2 linked regions of the Rhizobium rhizoryzae genome follow. The protein of the gene in region 2 interacts with the protein of the main gene of each other region in a pairwise test. Links are inferred from orthologs where the notes say so. Each region holds a gene or a part of one and is shown on either strand. Other genes may lie near its edges.

Region 1 (4,772 bases), 1.3 Mb from region 2 along the record:
CAATCAAGGAGATGTCGGCATTAGTGATGACGCCGCCTTTTCCACGGACAATCTCCGCTGCGTGCGCCAGAAAAATCCGAGATGCAGCGCCTTTCCATTGCGGATCGGACGGAGGGAAATGGTCGCCGATGTCACCTGCGCCGCACGTTGCCAGAAGCGCGTCCGTCAAGGCATGCAATGCAACGTCTGCATCCGAATGACCGCTGAGTTTCTGGTCATGCGGAATAAAGATGCCGCACAGTGTTACGCCATCGCCTGGCACGAGTTGATGGACATCGTACCCATTCCCTGTTCGAACATCCGGGAATCGTTCCTGTGTCTTGAGCTTGGCATCTGCCATGGCAATATCCTGTGCGGTGGTTAGCTTCACGTTGCTTGATGTGCCAGGGCAAAGCCTCACGGCTATTCCCGCCCATTCTGCGATGGAAGCATCGTCGGTAAAATCTGTCCTGCCACTCGTTGCAGCAGCCTCATGAGCGGCAAGAATCGCTTCGAAGCGAAAGCCTTGAGGCGTTTGCGCGCCATAGAGGTTTGCGCGGGGCACCGTCTCCTCAACGACGCCTGATGCATCTGCCCGCTTCAATGTGTCGGTCACCGCCATTGCGGGAAGAACGCCGGCTGCGCCCTCTGCAAGAATGTCTGCGATGGAATCGAGCAACTGATGCTCGACAAAGGGACGGGCCGCGTCGTGAATCATGACATGTGTGACGCCTGATCCCTTCAATGCATTCAAGCCGGCCAAGACGGACATCTGACGTGTCGCGCCGCCCATCACCGAGTGTATGCGGTTCGCATTGCTGAGGTCATCAATTGCTGTTGCGAACAGGTCAGTATCATCTGGATGAATGACGGTAATAATCGAGACGACCTGATGAGTTGGCTGCCACGTAAGAAATGCATTCAACGTGTGCTGAATGACGGGCAGCCCACCGATGGGCCGGTACTGCTTGGGCCCTTGCTCAGGTGCACCGGCACGCTCGCCACGGCCTGCTGCCACAATAACAACGCCAATCCTCATATTTGCCGCCCATCATACATTGATTTTAAGTTCATCCTCTGATTGACAGCGCAGAACTACAGCTTCAAATCCCGGTTTTCCAGCCTCGCGCCCATAAATGACGCATTCGCGAAAACGCTCTTGGCAAAACCTAAATCAATGAATAAAAATAGGGCAGAAATTTCCGATGCCCGAAAGATCATCAATTGAGTCCATTCAATCCTGCAGCGCCATTCTTCATCGGACCGGTCGAGATCCGGAACCGGATCGTGCTTGCTCCGATGTCGGGCGTGACGGATCTTCCGTACAGGCAACTTGCCTGGCGCTATGGCGCAGGGCTGGTGGTGACGGAAATGGTCGCGAGCCGGGAACTCGTCCATAACAAGGGTGAATCCTGGGAGAGGCTGAAAAGTACCGGCATTCGCCCACATATGGTGCAGCTGGCAGGCCGCGAGGCACACTGGATGGCCGAAGCCGCCCGGATTGTCGAGGGCGAGGGTGCTGACATCATCGATATCAATATGGGCTGTCCTGCAAAGAAGGTGACCGGTGGATATTCCGGTTCTGCCCTCATGCGGGATCCTGACCATGCACTGAGCCTCGTGGAAGCTGTGGTTCGTGCTGTTCGCGTGCCCGTCACAGTCAAGATGCGGTTGGGCTGGGATGACAATTCGCTCAACGCGCCCCTGATCGCAAAGCGAGCGCAGGACGCCGGGGTTGCAATGATTACCGTGCACGGGCGGACACGGATGCAGTTTTACGAAGGTCGTGCGGACTGGTCCGCCATTCACGCGGTTCGGGACGTTCTATCCATTCCGCTTGTGGCCAATGGCGATGTCGAGACAGCAGACGACGTGCAGAACATCGTTGCAGCATCCGGTGCGGATGCTGTCATGACTGGCCGAGGCACGCAGGGTCGTCCGTGGCATGCAGGCGTACTGGCTGGTGCTCGGGAACCTGATGTCCGCGAAAAGGCGTCGGTTGCCTGCGAACACTACGAAATGATGCTTGCGTTCTATGGGCGGGAGGCCGGTCTGCGCCATGCCCGCAAACATGTCGGCTGGTATCTCGATCGCAACACGATCGGCGTCCCGGCGGAGCTGAAAGCGAGCCTGATGACAGAGCGGGATCCCGAGCGGGTTCTCAAGGTATTGGAAGATATGATGATCAAAGGCGCGGTTCCTGCGCGTAGGGAGGCCGCATGAGCCCGCAAGCAACAGACAAACTGGCCATGGCGGTTTTGAATTCCGTTCAGAACCCGGTGATCATGGTTGACCAGGAAGGGCAGATTGCGTTCGCAAACTGGGAGGCCGAAGCTTTTTTCGGTGCCAGCGCTACGCATCTCGCCAAGAACAAAATCTCGACCTTCATTCCTTTTGGCAGCCCGCTTCTGGCGTTGATCGATCAGGTGCGGGAGCGTCGTGCGCCGGTCAACGAATATCGTGTCGATCTCTCATCCCCGCGTCTTGGCCAGGAAAAGCTGGTGGACCTGTATGTCGCGCCTGTGGTGACGGATCCGGGCTGCGTTGTCATTGTGTTTCAGGAGAGAAGCATGGCGGACAAGATCGACCGTCAGCTGACCCACCGGGCAGCGGCACGGTCTGTGACCGGCCTTGCATCCATGCTCGCGCATGAGATCAAAAACCCGCTTTCGGGCATCCGTGGCGCCGCACAGCTGCTCGAAACATCGGTCGCAGACGAAGATCGTGCGCTGACCCGATTGATCTGTGATGAGACCGATCGGATCGTTTCGCTGGTCGATCGGATGGAAGTGTTTTCGGATGAACGTCCCGTAGACCGGGTTCCGCTCAACATTCACTCCGTACTCGATCACGTAAAGGCTGTGGCGAAGGCCGGCTTCGCGCGCGATATCAAGATCAGCGAAAACTATGATCCCTCGCTTCCATCGGTCTATGCAAACCGCGATCAACTGGTGCAGGTCTTTCTCAACCTCATCAAGAATGCGGCCGAAGCGATTGGGGACCAGCAGGATGGCGAGATCATGCTGACCACCGCTTATCGGCCCGGCATTCGCCTCTCCGTCGCCGGTACGCGGGAAAAGATCTCTCTGCCACTGGAGTTCTGCGTCATCGACAACGGACCGGGCGTGCCGAGTGATCTTCTGCCCCATCTGTTCGATCCATTCATTACCACGAAAACCAACGGCTCGGGCCTCGGCCTTGCGCTGGTCGCAAAGATCATCGGCGGCCACGGCGGCATCGTCGAATGCGACAGCCAGGCGCGCCGGACGGTTTTTCGCGTACTCATGCCCATGCACAAGGGAGATGACCTTCAGGCTTGAAGGTCGCTGCTGAACACGACAGGAAGTTTGAAATGACTGCTACCATCCTTGTCGCAGATGACGATGCGGCCATCCGGACCGTATTGAACCAGGCGCTGACGCGTGCCGGTTACGATGTACGTATCACCTCGAACGCGGCCACGCTGTGGCGCTGGATTTCAGCAGGCGAGGGTGATCTGGTCGTGACCGACGTCGTCATGCCGGATGAGAACGCTTTCGATCTGCTTCCGCGCATAAAGAAGTCACGCCCTGATCTGCCCGTTCTGGTCATGAGCGCGCAGAACACATTCATGACCGCTATCAAGGCATCGGAAAAGGGCGCCTACGACTATCTTCCGAAGCCGTTCGACCTGACCGAACTTATTGCCATCATCGGGCGGGCGCTTTCCGAGCCGAAGCGCAAGCCGGCCAAGCTGGATGACGACATGCAGGACGGCATGCCGCTGGTCGGCCGCTCGGCTGCGATGCAGGAAATCTACCGCGTTCTGGCCCGCCTCATGCAGACCGATCTGACGCTGATGATTACGGGCGAGTCCGGCACTGGCAAGGAACTGGTGGCACGGGCGCTGCATGATTACGGCAAGCGGCGCAATGGCCCCTTCGTTGCCATCAACATGGCGGCGATTCCGCGAGACCTGATCGAGTCTGAACTTTTCGGACATGAAAAGGGTGCGTTCACCGGCGCGCAGAACCGCTCGACAGGTCGCTTCGAGCAGGCTGAGGGCGGAACGCTTTTCCTGGACGAAATCGGCGACATGCCCATGGACGCCCAGACGCGCCTGCTGCGCGTTCTTCAGCAGGGGGAGTACACGACGGTGGGTGGCCGGACTCCGATCCGTACCGATGTCCGGATCGTGGCCGCAACCAACAAGGATCTGAAGCAGCTCATCAATCAGGGACTGTTCCGCGAGGATCTCTACTATCGCCTTAATGTGGTGCCGCTGCGCTTGCCGCCCTTGCGGGACCGCGCTGAAGACATTCCGGATCTCGTTCGTCACTTCATGCAGCAGGCTGAAAAGCAGGGCCTTGATGGCAAGCGATTCGACACGGAGGCGCTGGATCTGATGAAAGCCTATGCGTGGCCCGGAAACGTTCGCGAACTGGAGAACCTTGTTCGCCGGTTGATGGCGCTCTATCCACAGGAAGTCATTACGCGCGAGATTATCGATACGGAGCTCAGATCCGATGTTCCTGACAGTCCGATCGAGAAAATGGGTGCGCGACCGGATAACATGACGATTGCCCAGGCGGTCGAAGAAAACATGCGGACCTATTTCGCAAGCTTTGGCGAGGCATTACCGCCGCCGGGGCTTTACGACCGCGTTTTGACAGAAATGGAATATCCGCTCATTCTTGCCGCCCTCACGGCAACGAGAGGAAACCAGATCAAGGCAGCGGATCTGCTTGGGCTCAACCGCAACACTTTGCGGAAGAAGATCCGCGAATTGGGCGTTTCGGTCTACCGCAGCTCGC
Region 2 (4,625 bases):
GCGGAACAGGCGGCGCAAGCGCGCCTGCGTTGTGTACCACATATGTGCAAGAGCACCGAAGGCGACAAAATCGGTGAAGCGAAAGCCTTCATCTTCATCGCCGAAGTCCGCGGCTGTCGGCACGCGACGGCGCGGCTCCTCCGGCATGTCGTCTTCATCTTCTTCCTCGAACTGCAGTTCTTCATTGCCGATAAGGCTGGCTGCAAAAGCGAGAAAACCTGCCGTCGGCAGGATGAAAATGCTGCCCAGGATAATCGCGACCATGCCGGTCGGATAGGTACCGACGAACAATGCGGGAAAGCGCAGGATCATATCCCCGATCACCCCACCGATGCCATTTGGGATGGGCCAGGTCAGGGGAGCCGGAAAACATCCAAGCGTTGCCGCGCCCATGAAGGTGCCCACGGCCCAGGCGGCAAGGCGCGCCGGGATGCGCGTAATGGGACGCCCCACAATCAGAGCAAGCGCCCAGGCCAGCAAGGGCATCAGGGCCAGAAGGCTTGCAAGGCCCAGAAACTGCATCATCAGATCGGCAAAGGCAGCGCCGGGAAAACCCAGAATATTGGTCGGAACATTGTCCGTCGCATAGGAAAAGCTCGGATCGGCCACGTTCCACGTCGCCATGGCTGCGACCGCCAGCGCCAGCAGGATGAAGATCACAAAACCGCAAAGGGCCAGAATCTGCCTTACGAAAAACGCGACGAGCGCATGGCGTGTTGAATGGTGCGCCATAGCTGCTGAACTGCTTCTGCTCATCGTTTTTTGCCCGAACATCCCGTTGAAGAGAGTGGGAAACCTGGCACGTGGCGGAATTCACGCGCAAAGCGGCCCTGAGTGGGAAGGGTAGCCCCGTTTGGTTAACGGGACTTTAACCAAACCTGGAAGTCGAACATTCACCACCAATAAAAAAGCCCGGCCTTGGAAGGTCGGGCAAGGTGAGCGGTAAACCGCCATGGAAGGAGGTGGAGAACCGGCGGCAAAACCGCCGGTGCAATGCTTGGAAATGTTTCGCCCGATGCTCTGGGATCAGGAGTGATAGGCGGCTTCGCCATGCGAGGCGAGATCGAGACCTTCGCGCTCTGCTTCGACCGGAACACGCAGGCCGATGACGACGTCGACGATCTTGTACAGGATCGCCGAACCGATACCCGTCCAGAGAAGCGTTACCAGAACACCCTTCAACTGAGCGAACACCTGCGTTGCCGTGCCTGCGTAAGTGGCTGCGAAGTCAGCCGTGGAGTAATCCACAATGCCTGCGCCGCCGAGAGCCGGGTTGACGAAGACGCCGGTGAGCAGCGCGCCGATGATGCCGCCGACACCGTGGATGCCGAACACGTCAGCCGTGTCGTCGTAACCGAACTTGTTCTTCACCGTCGAGCAGAAGAAGTAGCAGATCGGCGAAACGGCGAGACCCATGACGATGGCGCCCATCGGACCAACGAAACCGGCAGCAGGCGTGATGACGACGAGACCGGCAACCGCACCGGAAACAGCACCGAGCATGGAAGCTTTGCCGCGGGTCATGGCTTCAACCAGCGACCAGGAGAGAAGAGCTGCCGCTGTCGCGACGAAGGTATTGATCATGGCAAGCGCCGCGTAGGCGTTGGATTCGAGGTTCGAACCGGCATTGAAGCCGAACCAGCCAACCCACAGAAGACCAGCGCCGATCAGCGTCATGGTCATCGAGTGCGGAGCCATCATGTCCTTGCCGTAGCCGATACGCTTGCCGATCATGATGCAGCCGACGAGACCTGCAATACCGGCATTGATGTGAACGACGGTGCCGCCCGCGAAGTCGATGGCACCGAAGCCATAGATCAGGCCGGTCGGGTCCGTGTAGGCGCTCGGACCACCCCAGAACCACACCATGTGGGCGATCGGGAAGTAGATGAAGGTCAACCACAGAGCCGTGAACAGGATGACGGCGGAGAACTTGATACGCTCTGCAAAGGCGCCGACGATCAGAGCTGGCGTGATGGCCGCAAACGTCATCTGGAAGCAGACGAACACCAGTTCCGGAATAGCGACACCCTTGGTGAAGCTTTCCGCCATCGTGGTGACATCAACGCCCTTGAGGAACATCTTGGAGAAGCCGCCAACGAAAGAGTTGAGGCCGCCACCATTGGTGAAGACGAGCGAATAGCCGTAGATGACCCAGATGATCATGGCGAGTGCCGTGATCGTCGTCACCTGCATGAGAACCGACAGCATGTTCTTTGCACGAACAAGACCGCCATAAAACAGACCGAGACCCGGCACGATCATCAACAGGACCAGCAGGGCCGACACCAGCATCCAGGTGGTATCACCCTTGTTGACCGTCATGGCAGGTGCCGCAGCGGCGGCAGCGGCCGGTGCCGCATCCTGGGCAAGCGCAACGACCGGCGCGAGAAGCGCAGCCGACGCAGCCCCGAGGCGCATGAGCGTGGTTTGGAACGTGTGGAACGACATGTATAAAAACTCCCCTGGATCAGCCGTGCTTAAAGCGCTTCTGTATTGGTTTCGCCGGTACGGATGCGCACGGCCTGCTCGATCGAGTAAACAAAGATCTTGCCGTCACCGATCTGGCCCGTCTTGGCGGCCGATGCGATGGCTTCCACCGCCTTGTCGACGACATCGGACGCGACCGCGATCTCGACTTTCAGCTTTGGCAGGAAGCTGACGGCATATTCGGTGCCACGATAGATTTCGGTATGTCCCTTCTGGCGCCCGTAACCCTTCACCTCGGTTACGGTCAGGCCCTGGATGCCGACAGCCGTGAGCGCTTCGCGCACCTCATCCAGCTTGAATGGCTTGATAATGGCCATCACGATTTTCATGTGGTTTCCCATCCTTTGTTAATCGGCGAGCAGCCGAACTCTCCTGGCCGCTGGCTGAAGCGTGAGCAGCGACTGACCTATTACATTCAAGGGCCGTGCCAGATTCTCGCCACAAAAATAAGTTATTGAATTATAAAGATAAGATCGTTTTCGAGGCAGCAAAATGCAAATGAGCGCCAAATAGGCGCTCATTTAATAGGCAAATTTTCAGCTTTGCATGAAATTTATTCAGTTGCTCGTTTCCGAATCAGACCTTCCTGCGCGACCGAGGCAATCAGCTCACCGGAACGGGTAAACAACTGCCCTCGCGTCATGCCACGCGCCCCGGATGAACTGGGGCTATCCTGCGTGTACAACAGCCAGTCATCGAGCTTCGAGGGTCGGTGGAACCACATGGCATGGTCGAGGCTGGCCGCCTGGATGGACGGATCGAAAATGGTTCTTCCATGCGGATAGAGCGAAGTATCGAGCAATGTCATATCCGAGAGATAGGCAAGAACTGCCGCCTGATAATGCCGGTCATCTGGCACTTCTCCCGTCGCCCGCACCCAGATGTGCTGCTCGGGCTTCAGCTTTTCCTGCGACACATAATGCACCAACGAAACGGGACGGATCTCCACCGGACGCTTGCGGCCCCAGTATTTTTTCACAGGCTCCGGCGCATGCGCCAGGAACATCTTCTGGAACTCATCTTCAGACATCAACTGCTCTGGCTGCTTCACGTCCGGAATGGTTGCCTGATGCTCGTAGCCGGGTTCTTCCAGCTGGAAGGACGCAGACATCGCGAATATGGCCTTGCCGTGCTGGATGCCGGTAACGCGCCGCGTGGTGAAGCTGCCGCCGTCGCGCAAGCGCTCGACCTGATAGACGATCGGCACCTTGGGATCGCCCGGCAGCAGAAAATAACCGTGCAGCGAATGAACCAGTCTGTCGGCAGTGACGGTACGCTGCGCCGCCATCAGGGCCTGGGCAATGACCTGCCCGCCAAAGACACGCTGCCAGCCGATCTGCGGGCTCTCGCCCCGAAACAGGTTTTCCTCCAGCCGCTCAAGGTCCAGTGTTTCGATCAACTGATCGATTGGGGATAGATGTTCGTTTGCCTGCGGCATTTTTAACTGTCTCCAGCGGTAGGAAGCGCGTGTTCGATGATCTATATACCCATCAGACCATTCTCAAGTGCGGCAGGAGCGAACCCATGCTGGATATGCTGATTGTTGGCGGCGGATATGTTGGCCTCTCGGTTGCTGTGGCCACGAAGCAGGCGGCGCCGCATCTCAGCGTCGAAGTGATCGAGGCCGCGCCGGAAAGCGTGTGGCAGAAGGACGAGCGCGCCTCTGCCATCATTGCCGCTGCAACCCGCATGCTGGAAGTGCTGGGCGTATGGGATGAAATTCTTCCCCACTCGCAACCCATCACCAGCATGATCGTCACCGATTCGCGCACGTCCGATCCCGTTCGTCCGGTCTTCCTGACCTTCGATGGCGAAGTGGAAGAAGGCCGACCCTTTGCCCATATGGTTCCCAACGTCGAAATGGTCCGCGCCCTTCGCGGCGCCTGTGAACGGCTCGGCATCACCATCCGTCACGGTGTGTCGGCCACGGGCTTTGCTGCGGGTCCGCATTCCGCAAACCTGACGCTTTCCAATGGCGAGGTTCTGGAAACCAAGCTGGTCGTGGCCTGCGATGGCGTACGCTCCAAGCTGCGCGACATGGCGGACATCAAGACCGTTCGATGGGATTACGGCCAATCCGGCATCGTGACCACTGTCGAGCATGAGCGCCCGCATAACGGCTGCGCAGAAGAACA

Evidence for each region. The genes of interacting proteins can lie anywhere in the genome.
Region 1: the proteins of G6N80_RS12015 (region 2) and G6N80_RS18195 interact in binary tests that used the Escherichia coli proteins (3 or more experiments, as listed by UniProt). The link is inferred for Rhizobium rhizoryzae from one-to-one orthologs.

The regions. Positions count from the first base shown.
Region 1 is NZ_CP049250.1:2,562,980-2,567,751, forward strand. The notes cover bases 1,250-4,248. They hold G6N80_RS18195 (two-component system sensor histidine kinase NtrB), read left to right. Parts: upstream 1,250-2,198; coding sequence 2,199-3,299; downstream 3,300-4,248. Other genes in these bases: dusB (tRNA dihydrouridine synthase DusB), read left to right, coding at 1,250-2,202; ntrC (nitrogen regulation protein NR(I)), read left to right, coding at 3,332-4,248. Also shown: G6N80_RS18185 (bifunctional 2-C-methyl-D-erythritol 4-phosphate cytidylyltransferase/2-C-methyl-D-erythritol 2,4-cyclodiphosphate synthase), read right to left, coding at 1-1,018; more of dusB, read left to right, coding at 1,204-1,249; more of ntrC, read left to right, coding at 4,249-4,772.
Region 2 is NZ_CP049250.1:1,231,508-1,236,132, reverse strand. The notes cover bases 1,157-4,008. They hold G6N80_RS12015 (P-II family nitrogen regulator), read right to left. Parts: upstream 2,832-4,008; coding sequence 2,481-2,831; downstream 1,157-2,480. Other genes in these bases: tesB (acyl-CoA thioesterase II), read right to left, coding at 3,044-3,928; G6N80_RS12020 (ammonium transporter), read right to left, coding at 1,157-2,451. In the rest of the region: G6N80_RS12025 (FtsK/SpoIIIE family DNA translocase), read right to left, coding at 1-756; more of G6N80_RS12020, read right to left, coding at 1,027-1,156; G6N80_RS12005 (ubiquinone biosynthesis hydroxylase), read left to right, coding at 4,015-4,625. UniProt on the Escherichia coli protein: Involved in the regulation of nitrogen metabolism. Regulates the activity of its targets by protein-protein interaction in response to the nitrogen status of the cell.